2 regions of the Bradyrhizobium sp. UFLA01-814 genome follow, and region 1 is predicted to be linked to the other one. Evidence: riboswitches for the same ligand, from Rfam matches in the RefSeq annotation. Region 1 holds a riboswitch; the other holds the start of a gene.

Region 1 (7,715 bases):
CGGCGCCAACCCGCCGTTCGACCACCCGCACGTGTTCCTCGACCTCGGTAACGACAGCGAGATCATCTGCCCGTACTGCTCGACGCTCTATCGCTTCGCGTCCGACCTCGCGGCCGGCGAAGCGCGGCCGCCGGAATGCGTGCTGAAAGACAAGGTCGCCTGACCGCTCCGTGGCGCTGACGCGAACCGTCATCGTTGCAGGCGCCGGGATCGGAGGACTGACGGCGTCGCTGACACTGGCGGCACAGGGCTTTCGCGTCGTCGTGCTGGAGAAGGCCGAACGGCTCGAGGAAGCCGGCGCCGGCATCCAGCTCTCTCCCAACGCCAGCCGCATCCTGGTCGAGCTCGGGCTCAAGGAACCGCTTGCGCAGCGCGCGGTCACGCCTGAATCCGTCAACATCCTGAGCGCGCGGGCCGGTGGCGAGATCGCACGGATGCCACTTGGCCAAGCCGCCGAGTTCCGCGCCGGCGCACCCTATTGGGTGATCCACCGCGCCGATTTGCAGGCCGCGCTGCAGGCCGCCGTCAACGACCATCCCGATATCGATCTGCGGCTCGGCTGCCAGTTCGAGGATGTGACCAAGCATGCCAGAGGCCTCACGGTCGTCCAACGCCGCGGCAATACACGGCAGGAGGAATTGGCCGTTGCGCTGATCGGTGCCGACGGCATCTGGTCGTCGGTGCGCGGGCATTTGTTTCCGGATGTACGGCCGCAATTCTCCGGCCTGATCGCCTGGCGCGGCACGCTGGACGCCACCGCCCTGCCGCATGAATACACCGCACCGCGCGTGCAGCTCTGGATGGGACCGGACGTGCATCTCGTCGCCTATCCCATCTCGGCCGGACGCCAGATCAACGTGGTCGCGATCGTATCGGGCACCTGGAACCGGCCGGGCTGGAGCGAGCCCGGCGACATCAACGAGATCAAGGGTGCATTCGCCACCGCGCGCTGGCCCGCGACGGCGCGGATGCTGATCGGCGCGGTCGACGGCTGGCGCAAATGGGCGCTGTTCACCCTGCCCGACATCGGCCGCTGGAGCGAAGGCGCGGTGACGCTGCTCGGCGATGCCGCGCATGCGATGCTGCCGTTTGCCGCACAAGGCGCCGGCATGGCGATCGAGGATGCGGCCGTGCTCGCCAAGGCCTTGAGCGAGAGCACCGGGGAAAACACCGCAGGCATTCCCGCCGCGCTGAAGCGCTACGCACGGGTGCGGCGCGGACGCGTATTGAAAGTGCAGCGCCTGGCGCGACAGCAGGGCCGCATCTATCATTTGGGCGGACCGGCGGCGATCGCGCGCGATCTGGCGATCCGCGCCATCGGTCCGGAGCGCATGTTGGCGCGGCAGGACTGGATCTACGACTGGCGCGCCTGAGCTCGGCCAACCGTCTCGTTCTGGAAACGCCGGCCTAGTGGACGAGGCCCCGTGGCGCGCGCGGGCCCTTCGCCGCCGGCGTGGGAGCAGCGGGGGCAGCGGCCGCAGGCGTGTCCGGCGTGCTTTCATGGCACCTGCCTTTGCGCCAGGCCTCATCCGCCAGCTTCTGCTGGGAGTGGATCGAGATCAACTCGTTGCGATAGACCATCTCGGAGACGACAGTCCCGCCGACGCCGGTCTCCGCCTTGGCCATCAATTTTTCCTGATCCGCCGCGCGGGTCTTGAGATTGCTGCGCTCGTTCTCGAGCTGCTTGCAATCATAGAGCTCATATTTGGCGGGATCGGCGAATGCCGACGGCACGCTGTCGCCGATCTGCGCGCAGCCGGAAACGCCCGCGGCCGAGGCGAGCAGCGCGATGACGGCCGCCGCGCGCGGCAGCTTCGGGCGGCGTGGGAAACGAACAGACATTCAGCTTTCTTAACCGGACAGTGTTGAGATTGCCTAAAGCAGCCACCGGTGTCCGGATTGAGGCTCAATCGCGGCGGCGCGCTGCTTATCCCAATGCTCGGCCGCCGAGGCAAATGGAATTGCGGGCGGCCGCTTAAGCCTTTGAAAGCTCACCTGTTAGCACTGGATAATGACAATTCCACTCCGCGCCCAAACGCGCTAGAAATCGGCGCGCCTGGCGCAACGCGGACGTGGCGGAACTGGTAGACGCAAGGGACTTAAAATCCCTCGATGGCAACGTCGTGTGGGTTCGAGTCCCACCGCCCGCACCAGCCTTCGCATGCCGTGCACGGACCCACCAGGCGGGCCAGCATCGCGATGCTCGCCGCCTCGTGTTTTCCGGCTGTGGCGTGGTTCACACGCCGCGATCGCTGACCATCGTAGTCTTCCCGCATTGGAAATTCCGGCCGCTCATTTCGCGGCCGTCGCATTGCGAAATCAATTTGGTCGGAGATCGGCGATGGAGATTGCAAACTGCAATCGGATTGCAAACTGCAATCGGATTGCGAAGAGCAATCGGATTGCGACCGGTATTGGACCGACGCAGCTCACGAGCTTGTCGAGCCCGAGCAGTATGAGACCAGACCACGGCGATTAGCGGTCGCCGGTTCGGAACTCATGCACTGGATATTCGTTGTCATGCCGCAATTGGAGCATGACGATGCCGAACGACGATCCATCCGCGCAGCGCGCAACCGAACAATGCGATCAGCGCAAGGAGCGCCCCTCCCCGCCGCACAGCGCGCCACCAGGCGGGCCACCGCTTAGCGACGGATTGGAGCAGCTTCGCGACAGCCACACCTGACAAGCGACAGCGAAAAGAAAAAGAAAAATGGCCGGGACAAGTCCCGGCCATTCGTTTTGCGTTGAGCCGCAAGCTTATTCGGACTTGTCGATATTCCAGAAGATCGGCGTCGCCGGGCCGTCGAGCACGCCGGTGAGCGACTTCCGCCAGGCGCTCGGAATGGTGTACTGGCCGAGCGGAACGTAGATCACCTGATCGTAGGCCTCGGTCTGGATTTCGGTGGCGATCTTCTTCTTTTCCTCAGCCGAGCCGGCGCGTGCGAATTTGTCACGCAGCTCCTCGATCTTCGGGTCTTCGGCCCAGCCGAACCAGCCGCCATTCTTGCCGCGCCCGGTGATCGACGCGTTGACGATCGGATCGGAGACGTCGGCCGCGACCCAGTTGGTGAAGAACATGTTCCAGCCGCCTTCCTTCGGCGGCTTCTGGCTGGCGCGGCGGGTCACCACGGTCTGCCAGTCGGTGGCCTGCAGGTCGACCTTGAAGCCGGCCTCGCGCAACTGCTGCGCGGCCACGACCGGCTGGGCCTTCAACGTCGTGACGTCGCCCGGCGCCATGATCACCACGGGGGTGCCGTCATAGCCGGACGCGGCGAGCGCCTTCTTGGCTTCCGCGAGGCCGTTGCCCTTCACCAGCGTTTCGGCCCCGACGTCGGTCTCGAGCGGCGTGCCGCAGACGAAGAAGGCGCCGCAGATCTTCTGGTACTTGGCGTTGCCGACCAGCGCGTCGAGCACGTCCTTCTGGTTCATCGCCAGGAACGCAGCCCGGCGCACCTTCGGATTGTCGAACGGCGGATAGAGGAAGTTCATGCGTCCGAGGGTCTGGAAGCCGAACTTGTTCAGGACGTCGATCTTGAGATCCGGATTGGCTTCGAGCACCGGCAGCATGTCGAACGGAAGGTTCTCCATGAAATCGATGTCGCCGGATTGCAACGCGTTCACCGCGGTCTGTGCATCGGCCATCGTGACCCACTCGACGCGGTCGACCTTGACGACCTTGCCGCCCGCGGTCCAGCTCGCCGGCTCCTTGCGCGGCACGTAGTCCTTGTTCTTCTCATAGACCGCCTTCACGCCCGGCTGGAATTCCGCCTGCACGAATTTGAACGGTCCGGAGCCGATCTGTTCCGGGATCGGCTTGTCCGGCGGCGTCTCGGCAAGACGCTTCGGCATCATGAACGGCACGCGCGACGACGGCTTGCCGATCGATTCCAGCACGAGGCCGTAGGGTTCCTTCAGCTTCAGCGTGATGGTCTTGGCGTCGGTCGCCTCCAGGCTCGCGACGAAGTCCATCAGCTTCTGGCCCATGCCGTCGACCTTGCCCCAACGCTGCAGCGAGGCGACGCAGTCTTCCGCGGTGACCGGCGCGCCGTCGTGCCACTTCAGGCCGTCGCGCAGCGTGAACGTATAGGTCAGCTTGTCGTCGGAAACTTTCCAGTCCGCCATCTGCGGCTGGATCTTGAAATTGGAATCCGTCGCCAGCAGCGTGTCATAGATCATGTAGCCATGATCGCGGGTGATGTAGGCCGTGGTCATGATCGGATCGATGACGCGCAGATCCGAGTGCATCACCGCGGTGATGGTCTTGCCCGCAGCCATCGCCTGCGGTGCGAATGACAATTCCTGCGGCGCGAACGACAGCGCGAGCGCCGTCAACGCGGCCGCTAGCGTGCGGTGTTTCCAACGCGAGATAGGGAACATGCAATCTCTCCTGACGTGTAACTGGTCAAAGCCGGCTTATTCGTTATGCATGCGGTTCGTTATTTAGGCGAACTAACATGCTGTATGGCTTGTGAAATCGAGACTTGCACCAAGCGCCAAGCGCGTCAATCGGTTTCAGGCCGCATCGGACGTACACAAACGAATGAGGCCGCACGCCAGATTTTGGCTTTACAAAATCGTCGGCTGAGATTTTCGTAACGCCGCGCGATGCCGGCGCCGTCAGAACAACAAGAGAGAAAAACGATGAACCCAGCCAATCTCCCCTTTGATTCCGAAACGATGCTGCAGGGCCTGCGCAGCTGGGTGGAATGCGAAAGCCCGACCTGGGACGCGGCCGCGGTCGAGCGCATGCTCGATCTCGCCGCCCGCGAGATGGCGATCATGGGTGCGACGATCGAGCGCATCGCCGGACGCCAGGGCTTCGCGGGCTGCGTCCGCGCCCGTTTCCCCCATCCGAAACAAGGTCAGCCCGGCATCCTGATTGCCGGCCATCTGGACACCGTGCACCCCGTCGGCACCATCGAGAAGCTGAAGTGGCGGCGCGAAGGCAACAAGTGTTTCGGGCCGGGCATCTTCGACATGAAGGGCGGCAACTACCTGTCGATCGAGGCGATCAGGCAGTTGGCGCGCGCCTCCTTCACGACACCGCTGCCGATCACCGTGCTGTTCACCCCCGATGAAGAGGTCGGCACGCCGTCGACGCGCGACATCATCGAGGCGGAAGCCGCGCGCAACAAATACGTGCTGGTGCCGGAGCCCGGCCGGCCGAACAACGGCGTCGTCACCGGCCGCTATGCGATCGCGCGCTTCAATCTGGAAGCAACCGGCAAGCCCAGCCATGCCGGCGCGACGCTGTCTTCCGGGCGTTCCGCGATCCGCGAGATGGCGCGGCAGATCATCGCCATCGACGGCATGACCACCGAGGACTGCACCTTCTCGGTCGGTATCGTGCATGGCGGCCAGTGGGTCAATTGCGTCGCAACGACCTGCACCGGCGAAGCGCTCAGCATGGCCAAGCGCCAGGCCGATCTCGACCGTGGCGTCGAGCGCATGCTGGCACTGTCGGGCACCGCCAACGACGTGACCTTCAAGGTGACGCGCGGCGTCACCCGCCCGGTGTGGGAGCCCGATGCGGGCACCATGGCGCTGTATGAAAAGGCAAAAGGCCTTGCGGCGGCGATGGGTCTCGATCTGCCGCACGGCAGCGCCGGCGGCGGATCGGACGGCAACTTCACCGGCGCGATGGGCATCCCCACGCTCGACGGCCTCGGCGTTCGCGGCGCCGATGCGCATACGCTCAACGAATATATCGAGGTCGACAGCCTCGCCGAGCGCGGCCGCCTGATGGCGGCATTGTTGGCGACGCTGGACTGACATCGATTGCACTGCACAACACGTTGGCACTGCCGGACCGAAATTTAGCCTTGTCCATTTTTAAGGCTTCGCCTACGGTCCGGCCGTCCAACGCGACGATGCGGGAGAGATCGAAGCGACAACATTCGTGTTGTTGCCTTCGGCGCCGACGGAGCAACCGCCCCGGAAACTCTCAGGCAAAAGGACTGTATCGTCAGGACGATCTGGAGAGAGACGAACATGGCCGCACATCAAGGGCCATGACGTCCACCGAAGGGGATAGTTCGCTTCTGGCCTCGGCCCGATGCGGATCAAGCTCTCAGGTACCGTGACAGATGGGGCGCCGAATGCCGGTTTCACCGGTGGTTCGGCGACTCTAACCCACGGGAGCCTGAAGACCATCATGCCACATATTGCGATCATCGGCGCCGGCATCACCGGCGTAACGACGGCCTATGCCCTGCTTGAACGCGGCTACAAGGTGACTGTCCTCGACAGGCATCGCTACGCCGCGATGGAAACCTCGTTCGCCAATGGCGGACAGCTTTCCGCCAGCAACGCCGAAGTCTGGAACAGTGCTGCGACCATCCTCAAGGGTCTGCGCTGGATGCTCAGAAGCGACGCGCCGCTGCTGATGAACCCGAAGCCGAGCTGGCACAAATATTCCTGGATCGGCGAGTTCGTCGGCGGCATCACGCGCTATCGCAGCAACACGATCGAGACCACGCGGCTCGCAATCGAAGCGCGCAAGCACCTGTTCTCGATCGCACAGCGCGAGAATATCGCCTTCGATCTCGAACGCCGCGGCATCCTGCACGTCTATCACGACAAGGCCGGGTTCGAGGCGGGCCTGCGGGTCAACACGCTGCTGCAGCAAGGCGGGCTCGACCGCCGGCCGGTGACCCCGGACGAAATCCGCGTCATCGAACCCGCGCTGCAGACAACCTGCTATGGCGGCTTCTTCACGCCGTCGGACGCGACCGGCGATATCCACAAATTCACGCGCGGGCTTGCCGACGCCTGCATCCGCCGTGGCGCGAGCTTTGTCCATGAAGCCGACGTCGACACGATCGCACGCGGCGATGACGGCTTCCGCATCGACTGGAACGAAGTTGCTTCAGATGATGCTGCGGTCGCGACGCGGCAGCAATTGCAAGCGGACGGGATCGTGATTTGCGCCGGCGTGGCGAGCCGCCACTTCGCCAGCCTGCTCAACGACCGCGTCAATGTCTATCCGGTGAAGGGCTATTCGATCACGGTGCAGCTCGATGCGCCGCAAAGCCGGAATGCGGCCCCAACCGTCAGCCTGCTCGATGAAGCTGCGAAGATCGTCACCAGCCGGCTCGGCGCCGACCGCTTCCGCGTCGCCGGTACCGCAGAGTTCAACGGCTTCAACCGCGACATTCGCGCCGATCGCATTCAACCGCTGGTGGACTGGGTGCGGCATCATTTCCCAAACATCGACACGTCGAAAGTCGTGCCATGGGCGGGTTTGCGCCCGATGATGCCGAACATGATGCCGGTGGTTCGCGCCGGACGGATTCCGGGCGTGTTCTACAATACGGGCCACGGTCATCTCGGGTGGACGCTGTCGGCGGCGACGGCGCAGATGGTGGCCCAGGCGATCGACGATTGGCACGACCTCGACGCGCCGCCGATGGCGCCGTCGTTCGGTGCCGGGCTCGATGTGCCCGCCGACGCGCGCAAAGCTGAAATCAATCCACCTTCCAGTGGACTGCTTCGAACTGCACCGGAGGAATAATCGCGGCCAACAGGACTGATTAGCTGCACCGCAAAAACCGCAGCACCGATGGCATGGGACTTGCTCAAGTTCTACCGTGAGTCTGCTACCATCTGTGCTACGGTCTGGTGTGCAACGGTCCCGCTGGGGACTTCATCGACCACAACCCAACGGATCAAATTTGCTCGGATATCTGCTTCGCCGCATCCTCGCCGCCATT
Region 2 (7,715 bases), on a different contig from region 1:
CCGAGCGTGCCCTGCTCCACCGTGCCGAGATGCACGAACAGATCGCCGGCCTTCTTCTGCGTGTCGGTGACGCGGAACTTGACGCCCTCGCCGGTGAGCACGCCGGTGTCGCCGACCTGGCCGCCGGACTCGCCGTAGAACGGGGTCTGGTTCAGCACGATCGCACCGCTCTCGCCGGCTTTCAGGCTCTCGACCTCGGCGCCGTCCTTGATCAGCGCAGTCACCGCGCCTTCCGCGCTCTCGGTCTCGTAACCGAGGAATTCGGTCGCGCCGAGCTTCTCGCGCAGCGGGAACCACGTCGCCTCGCTCGCCGCCTCACCCGAGCCTGCCCAGGAGGCACGCGCCTTCACGCGCTGCCGCTCCATCGCGTCGGTGAACGACGCCTGGTCGACACTGATGCCGCGCGACTTCAGCGCGTCCTGCGTCAGATCGAGCGGGAAGCCGTAGGTATCGTACAGCGTGAACGCGGTGTCGCCGTCGAACATGTCGCCCTTCTTGAGGCCGGCGCTCTTCTCGTCGAGGATCGACAGGCCGCGCGCCAGGGTCTTGCGGAAGCGCGTCTCCTCCAGCCGCAGCGTCTCCTCGATCAGCTTCTCGGCGCGGACCAGATCCGGGTAGGCCTGGCCCATTTCGCGGACCAGCGCCCAGACCAGGCGATGCATCAGCGGCTCGCTCGCGCCCAAGAGCTGCGCATGGCGCATCGCGCGGCGCATGATCCGGCGCAGCACGTAGCCGCGGCCCTCGTTCGACGGCAGCACGCCGTCGGTGATCAGGAACGCCGACGAGCGCAGATGGTCCGCAATCACGCGGTACGACCCAACGTTCTGCTCGTTCGGACCGTGCCCGAGGGTGGACGCGGCGGCATCGATCAGATTGCGGAACAGATCGGTCTCGAACACGCTCTCGACGCCCTGCAGGATGCAGGCCATGCGCTCCAGCCCCATGCCGGTGTCGATCGAGGGACGCGGCAGCGCCACGCGCTCCTCCTTCGTCACCTGCTCGTACTGCATGAACACCAGGTTCCAGAATTCGAGGAAGCGATCGCCATCCTCCTCCGGGCTGCCCGGAGGTCCGCCCCAGATGTGCTCGCCGCGGTCGATGAAGATTTCGGAGCACGGACCGCACGGACCGGTATCGCCCATCGCCCAGAAATTGTCCGAGGTCGGGATGCGGATGATGCGGTCGTCCGACAAGCCCGCGATCTTCTTCCAGTAGCCGGCCGCCTCGTCGTCGGTGTGGTAGACGGTGACCAGCAGCTTGTCCTTCTTCAGCCCGAAATCCTTGGTGATCAGATTCCAAGCGAGCTCGATCGCCCGCTCCTTGAAGTAATCGCCGAACGAGAAGTTGCCGAGCATCTCGAAGAAGGTGAGATGGCGCGCGGTGTAGCCGACATTGTCGAGGTCGTTATGCTTGCCGCCGGCGCGCACGCACTTCTGCGACGTCGTCGCGCGCTGATAGGAGCGCTTCTCGACGCCGGTGAAGACGTTCTTGAACTGCACCATGCCGGCATTGGTGAACATCAAGGTCGGGTCGTTGCGCGGAACCAGCGGCGACGAGGCCACGATCTCGTGGCCGTTCTCCTTGAAGAAGTTCAGAAAGGTCGACCTGATGTCGTTGACGCTGCTCATGTTCATCCAATCGGAAAAAGGGGCCGGCCAGCCGCAAAAAGGCGTCATTTTCCGGCCGAACGCTTTTAGACATTGCCAGCTGCGGTGTCCAGAAACTGTGCAGGCGGATCATGGGCTTGCCGCGGCAGCACAAAGCCCATTGGATAGTTGCTGCAGCTGCGTTGACAGTCTTGGTGGCGCCGTGTTTTCTACCTACCTATACCTAGTCACGTCGGGAGAGACCGGCCTTACCGCCGGCGCCGAAGGAGCAACCGCCCCGGAAACTCTCAGGCAAAAGGACCGCGTGACGTCTGACATCTGGAAAGAGACGCTGGGGTTCGCCCCGATGCGTCCGCCGACGGGATAATACTCTCAGGCACAGCGACAGATGGGGCTTTCTGCAGGTTTCTCAAGGGGAAATAGGTCCCCGACGGGAACCGCGAGGGCCCTGTGATGCTTGCACGCGAAACTTCCCCGCTGAAACAGACCCCGCTGCACGCGCTGCACCTGGCGCGCGGCGCCAAGATGGTGCCGTTCGCCGGCTACGACATGCCGGTGCAATATGCGGCCGGCGTGCTGAAGGAGCATCTGCACACCCGCAAGGAAGCCGGCCTGTTCGACGTGTCGCACATGGGCCAGCTCGCGCTGAAGGCCAAATCCGGCAAGGTCACCGACGCTGCGCTCGCGCTTGAAAAACTGGTGCCGCAAGACATCGTCGGCATCGCGCCGGGACGGCAGCGCTACGCGCAATTCACCAACAATGACGGCGGCCTGCTCGACGACCTGATGGTGGCGAATTTCGGCGATCACCTGTTCCTGGTGGTCAACGCCGCATGCAAGGCCGAGGACGAGGCGCATCTGCGCGCTAGCCTCGCCGACGCTTGCGAGATCGTATCGCTGGCCGACCGCGCGCTGATCGCGCTGCAGGGACCGAAAGCCGAATCGGCACTGGCGAAACTTTGTGCAGATGTCAGTTCGATGAAATTCATGGACGCCGGTCCGCGCCGCGTCGGCGACGTCGACTGCTTCGTCTCGCGCTCCGGCTATACCGGCGAGGACGGCTTTGAGATTTCCGTGCCCGCAGACAAGGTGGAAGCCGTGGTCACCGCGCTGCTCGACAATCCCGACGTGTTGCCGATCGGGCTCGGCGCGCGCGACAGCCTGCGGCTCGAAGCCGGGCTGTGCCTCTATGGCCATGACATCGACACCACGACGACGCCGGTCGAAGGCGCGCTGGAATGGTCGGTGCAGAAGGTTCGCCGCAGCGGCGGCGCCCGCGCCGGCGGCTTCCCCGGCGCCGACAAGATTCTGGCGCAGTTCGCAGATGGCGCCGCGCGCCGGCGGGTCGGCCTGAAGCCCGACGGCCGCACCCCGGTGCGCGAAGGCGCCGCATTGTTCGCCGATGCCGCCTCGACCGAGCAGCTCGGCAAGGTGACCTCGGGCGGCTTCGGCCCGAGCCTCAATGCGCCGGTCGCGATGGGCTATCTGCCGACCGCCCTTTCCGCCGTCGGCACCACCGTTTTCGCCGAAGTGCGTGGCCAGCGGCTGCCGCTGAAAGTCGCCGCCACGCCCTTCGTCCCCAATACCTACAAACGCTAAACGCCAAAGGATCGATCCCATGACGACGCTGTACACGTCCGACCACGAATGGCTCCGCATCGAGGGCGACGTCGCCACGATCGGGATCACCGATTACGCGCAGTCGCAGCTCGGCGACGTCGTGTTCGTCGAACTGCCCAAGGTCGGCCGCAGCCTGAAGAAGGCCGAGGCCGCCGCGGTCGTCGAATCCGTCAAGGCCGCCTCCGACGTTTACGCACCGATCACCGGCGAGGTGGTCGAGGTCAACGACGCGCTCGCCGCCGAGCCCGCGCTGGTCAATTCGGACGCCGGCGGCAAGGCCTGGTTCTTCAAGATGAAGATTGCCGACAAGGGCGAGCTCGGCGGCCTGATGGACGAGGCCGCCTACGCCGCGCACACCGCCTGAGAGAATGAAGCAGATTGCCACCACACACTCACTGTCATCGCCCGACTTGATCGGGCGACCCAGTACGCCGCGGCCCTTCAGCTCAATCACTGATGTCCCGGCGTACTGGATACCCCGCTTTCGCGGAGTATGACGGCTGACAACGAGGACCACGTCATGAACGCGCCCTTCAAGCCGATCAACGAAGCCGCCACCGATTTCGTCCGCCGCCACATCGGACCGTCGCCGCGCGACATCAACGCGATGCTGGAGACGGTCGGCGCCGCGAGCCTGCAGGCGCTGATGAATGAAACGCTGCCGGCCTCGATCCGCCAAAAGGCGCCGCTCGATCTCGGCCGGGCGCTGAGCGAGACCGAGGCGCTCGCGCATATGAGTGAGCTCGCCGCGCAGAACCAGGTGTTCACCTCGCTGATCGGCCAGGGCTATTCCGGCACCATCCTGCCCGCGGTGATCCAGCGCAACATCCTGGAGAACCCGGCTTGGTACACCGCCTACACGCCGTATCAGCCGGAGATCAGCCAGGGCCGGCTCGAGGCCCTGTTCAACTTCCAGACCATGATCTGCGACCTCACCGGGCTCGACGTCGCCAACGCCTCGCTGCTCGACGAAGCGACCGCAGCGGCGGAAGCGATGGCGCTCGCCGAGCGCCACTCGCAGGTCAAGGCAAAGGTGTTCTTCGTCGACAAGGAGGTGCATCCGCAGACGCTGGCGGTGATGCGCACGCGCGCCGCGCCGCTGGGCTGGGCGCTGGTGGTCGGCGATCCCCTGACCGAGCTCGACAACGCCGATGTGCTCGGCGCGCTGCTGCAATATCCGGGAACATCGGGCGCGGTGCGCGACCTCAAGCCTGCCATCGCATCGCTGCGCGCCAAGGGCGCGCTTGCGATCGTCGCGGCGGACCTGCTGTCGCTGACGCTGCTCACCTCGCCCGGCGAGTTCGGCGCAGACATCGCGATCGGCTCGGCGCAGCGGTTCGGCGTGCCGATGGGTTATGGCGGACCGCACGCCGCCTACATGGCGGTGCGCGACACGCTGAAGCGCTCGCTGCCCGGCCGCCTCGTCGGCCTCTCGGTGGATTCGCGTGGGCAGCCCGCCTATCGCCTCGCCCTGCAGACCCGCGAGCAGCATATCCGCCGTGAAAAGGCGACCTCGAACATCTGCACCGCGCAGGTGCTGCTTGCCGTGATCGCCTCGATGTATGCGGTCTATCACGGTCCCGAGGGCCTGACCCATATCGCACGCAGCGTGCATCGCCGCGCGACCGTGCTTGCCGCCGGCCTGCGCAAGCTCGGCTTTGCGCCGACCAGCGAAGCGTTCTTCGATACCGTGACGGTCGAGGCCGGAGCGAAGCAGATCGAGATTGTCTCCCGCGCGCAGGCGGAGCGGATCAATCTGCGCATCGGTGCGACCACGCTCGGCATCGCGCTCGACGAAACCACGACGCCGGAGACCGTCGAGGCAGTATGGCGCGTGTTCGGCGGCAAGCTCAGCTTTGCCGAGATCGAAGCGGCCGCGCGCGAGGCGCTGCCGAAGGAGCTGCGGCGCACCAGCGCGTTCCTCACCCATCCGGTGTTCAACACCCACCGCTCGGAGACGGAGCTGCTGCGCTACATGCGCAAGCTCAGTGATCGCGACCTCGCGCTCGACCGCGCGATGATCCCGCTCGGCTCCTGCACGATGAAGCTCAACGCCACCACCGAGATGATCCCGCTGACCTGGCCGGCGTTCGGCAATCTGCATCCGTTCGCGCCCGCAGATCAGGCCAAGGGCTATCACGCGCTGTTCAAGCGGCTGGAGCAGTGGCTGTGCGACATCACCGGCTATGACGCGGTCTCGCTGCAGCCGAATTCCGGCGCGCAGGGCGAATATGCCGGACTGCTGGCGATCCGCGGCTATCACCTGGCGCGCGGCGAGCCGCACCGCAAGATGTGCCTGATCCCCTCCTCCGCGCACGGCACCAATCCGGCCTCGGCCGCGATGGTCGGCATGGAGGTCGTGGTGGTGGCGTGCGATGCGCGCGGCGACGTCGACGTCAATGATCTCCGCGCCAAGGCCGAGAAGCACTCCGCCAACCTTGCCGCTGTGATGATCACCTATCCGTCGACCCACGGCGTGTTCGAGGAGCATATCCGCGAGATCTGCGACATCGTGCATGCGCATGGCGGCCAGGTCTATCTCGATGGCGCCAACATGAACGCGCAGGTCGGGCTCTCGCGGCCCGGCGATTACGGCGCCGATGTCAGCCATCTCAATTTGCACAAGACCTTCTGCATTCCGCATGGCGGCGGCGGCCCCGGCATGGGCCCGATCGGCGTGAAGGCGCATCTTGCGCCTTATCTGCCGGGCCATCCCGCAACCGACGGAGCGACGGCGCACGCCATCGGCCCGGTGTCGGCCGCGCCGTTCGGCTCGGCCTCGATCCTGACCATCTCCTACATCTACATCCTGATGATGGGCGGCGAAGGCCTCACGCGCGCCACCGAGATCGCGATCCTCAATGCCAACTACATCGCCGCACGGCTGCAGCCGCACTTCCCGGTGCTGTACCGCAACGAGCGCGGCCGCGTTGCGCATGAGTGCATCGTCGATCCGCGGGCGCTGAAGACGACCAGCGGCGTCACCGTCGACGACATCGCTAAGCGGCTGATCGATTATGGCTTCCACGCACCGACCATGAGCTTCCCGGTGGCGGGCACGCTGATGATCGAACCGACGGAGTCGGAATCGAAGTTCGAGATCGACCGCTTCTGCGACGCCATGATCGCGATCCGCGACGAAATCGCGGAGATCGAAAAGGGCCGCTGGAAGGTCGAGGCCTCGCCGCTGCGCCACGCGCCGCACACCGTCCACGACATTGCCGACGATGACTGGAACCGGGCCTACACCCGCGCCGAGGGCTGCTTCCCGGCCGGCGTGTCGCGGTCCGACAAATACTGGAGCCCGGTCGGCCGCGTCGACAACGTCTATGGCGACCGCAACCTGGTATGCTCATGCCCGCCGGTCGAGGACTACGCGCAGGCGGCAGAGTAGATCGGCCGTTGATGTCACCATTGTAGGATGGGTAGAGCGCAGCGAAACCCATCAATTGCATCTGGGCGGCAAGGTGATGGGTTTCGCTTCGCTCTACCCATCCTACGATCCAATCGGAGTATGGGTTGAGCCCTGCGGCTCAACCCACCATTTCAAAGAAAAGAGCTCGTCGCTTCGCTTGCCCGCGACCTGCATCGGTCGAAGCGGGCCGCGGGACGAACGATAGCGAGGGCCGCCCGCGGCAGGAGGAAACATGCGCGAGGAATTCTGGTTTCATTTCCCGTTCCGCGTCCGCTATTCCGAGGTCGACGCACAGGCCGTGGTGTTCAACGCCCATTACCTGACCTACTTCGACACCGCGATCACCGAATATTTTCGCGCGCTCGGCTATGACTATCTCGGCGAAGTGGCGCGGACCGGGATCGACTTTCACACCGTGAAGTCGGTCGTCGAATACAAGGCGCCGATCCGGTTCGACGAGGACATCGAGGTCTGCGTGCGGGTCGCGCGGATCGGCCGCTCCTCGATCAACCTTGCGCTCGCGATCTTCGCCAAGGGCTCCGATGACCTTCGCGCTACCGGCGAGATCATCTGGGTCGCGACCGACCAGAAGACGCATCAGTCGGTCGCCGTGACCGAGGACTTGCGGGCGCTGATTGCGAGCCGCGAAAAGGCACTTGCGCGGGGGTAAGCGGACAATCCGAATTGCGCGGATTGAGTCGCAACGGTCCAATCCACGATCGGTGCTAGTGCTTGAGTAGCGCGGGGGCCCAGCGCCAGAGATTGTCGTTGGTGAGATGCGTGCCACCCCACCAGCGATCGATCGGATTGTGGCGGCTGAAGTCCTCCTTATGGGCGAGCACAGCTGCGCCGAATTCAGTGAGCGACAGCCGGCTTCGCTGGTAGGCCTTCATGCGGGCGCGCAAATTCTCGGGCGCGATAACGCGCAGCTCGTCGTCAAGCCCGGCGATCGCGGGCTGCGGGCCGTGCGCGAGCCCTTGAAGCAGCCTCCCGATCTCCATGTCATTGAAGACACCGCGTTGACGAAAGCCGCGAAGGTAGAACAGCCCGTTCGTCCCCATGAAGCCCGCCGC

The links. Region 1 has a riboswitch for glycine ahead of PMN64_RS10225 (D-amino acid dehydrogenase). Riboswitches for the same ligand answer to the same signal wherever they lie in the genome.
Region 2: another riboswitch for glycine. It lies ahead of gcvT (glycine cleavage system aminomethyltransferase GcvT); the one in region 1 lies ahead of PMN64_RS10225 (D-amino acid dehydrogenase).

The regions. Positions count from the first base shown of each region.
Region 1 is NZ_JAQOSR010000024.1:31,239-38,953, forward strand. It holds gene PMN64_RS10195 (zinc-finger domain-containing protein) at 1-163, shown strand, start outside; gene PMN64_RS10200 (FAD-dependent monooxygenase) at 171-1,373, shown strand; gene PMN64_RS10205 (twin-arginine translocation pathway signal) at 1,408-1,842, opposite strand; tRNA gene PMN64_RS10210 (tRNA-Leu) at 2,067-2,153, shown strand; gene PMN64_RS10215 (ABC transporter substrate-binding protein) at 2,761-4,380, opposite strand; gene PMN64_RS10220 (M20/M25/M40 family metallo-hydrolase) at 4,645-5,775, shown strand; glycine riboswitch at 5,867-5,973, shown strand; glycine riboswitch at 5,977-6,091, shown strand; gene PMN64_RS10225 (D-amino acid dehydrogenase) at 6,158-7,516, shown strand; gene PMN64_RS10230 (ABC transporter permease) at 7,677-7,715, shown strand, end outside.
Region 2 is NZ_JAQOSR010000076.1:24,378-32,092, forward strand. It holds gene alaS (alanine--tRNA ligase) at 1-1,628, opposite strand, end outside; glycine riboswitch at 1,831-1,919, shown strand; gene gcvT (glycine cleavage system aminomethyltransferase GcvT) at 2,061-3,206, shown strand; gene gcvH (glycine cleavage system protein GcvH) at 3,226-3,591, shown strand; gene gcvP (aminomethyl-transferring glycine dehydrogenase) at 3,748-6,621, shown strand; gene PMN64_RS22860 (acyl-CoA thioesterase) at 6,875-7,312, shown strand; gene PMN64_RS22865 (hypothetical protein) at 7,368-7,715, opposite strand, start outside.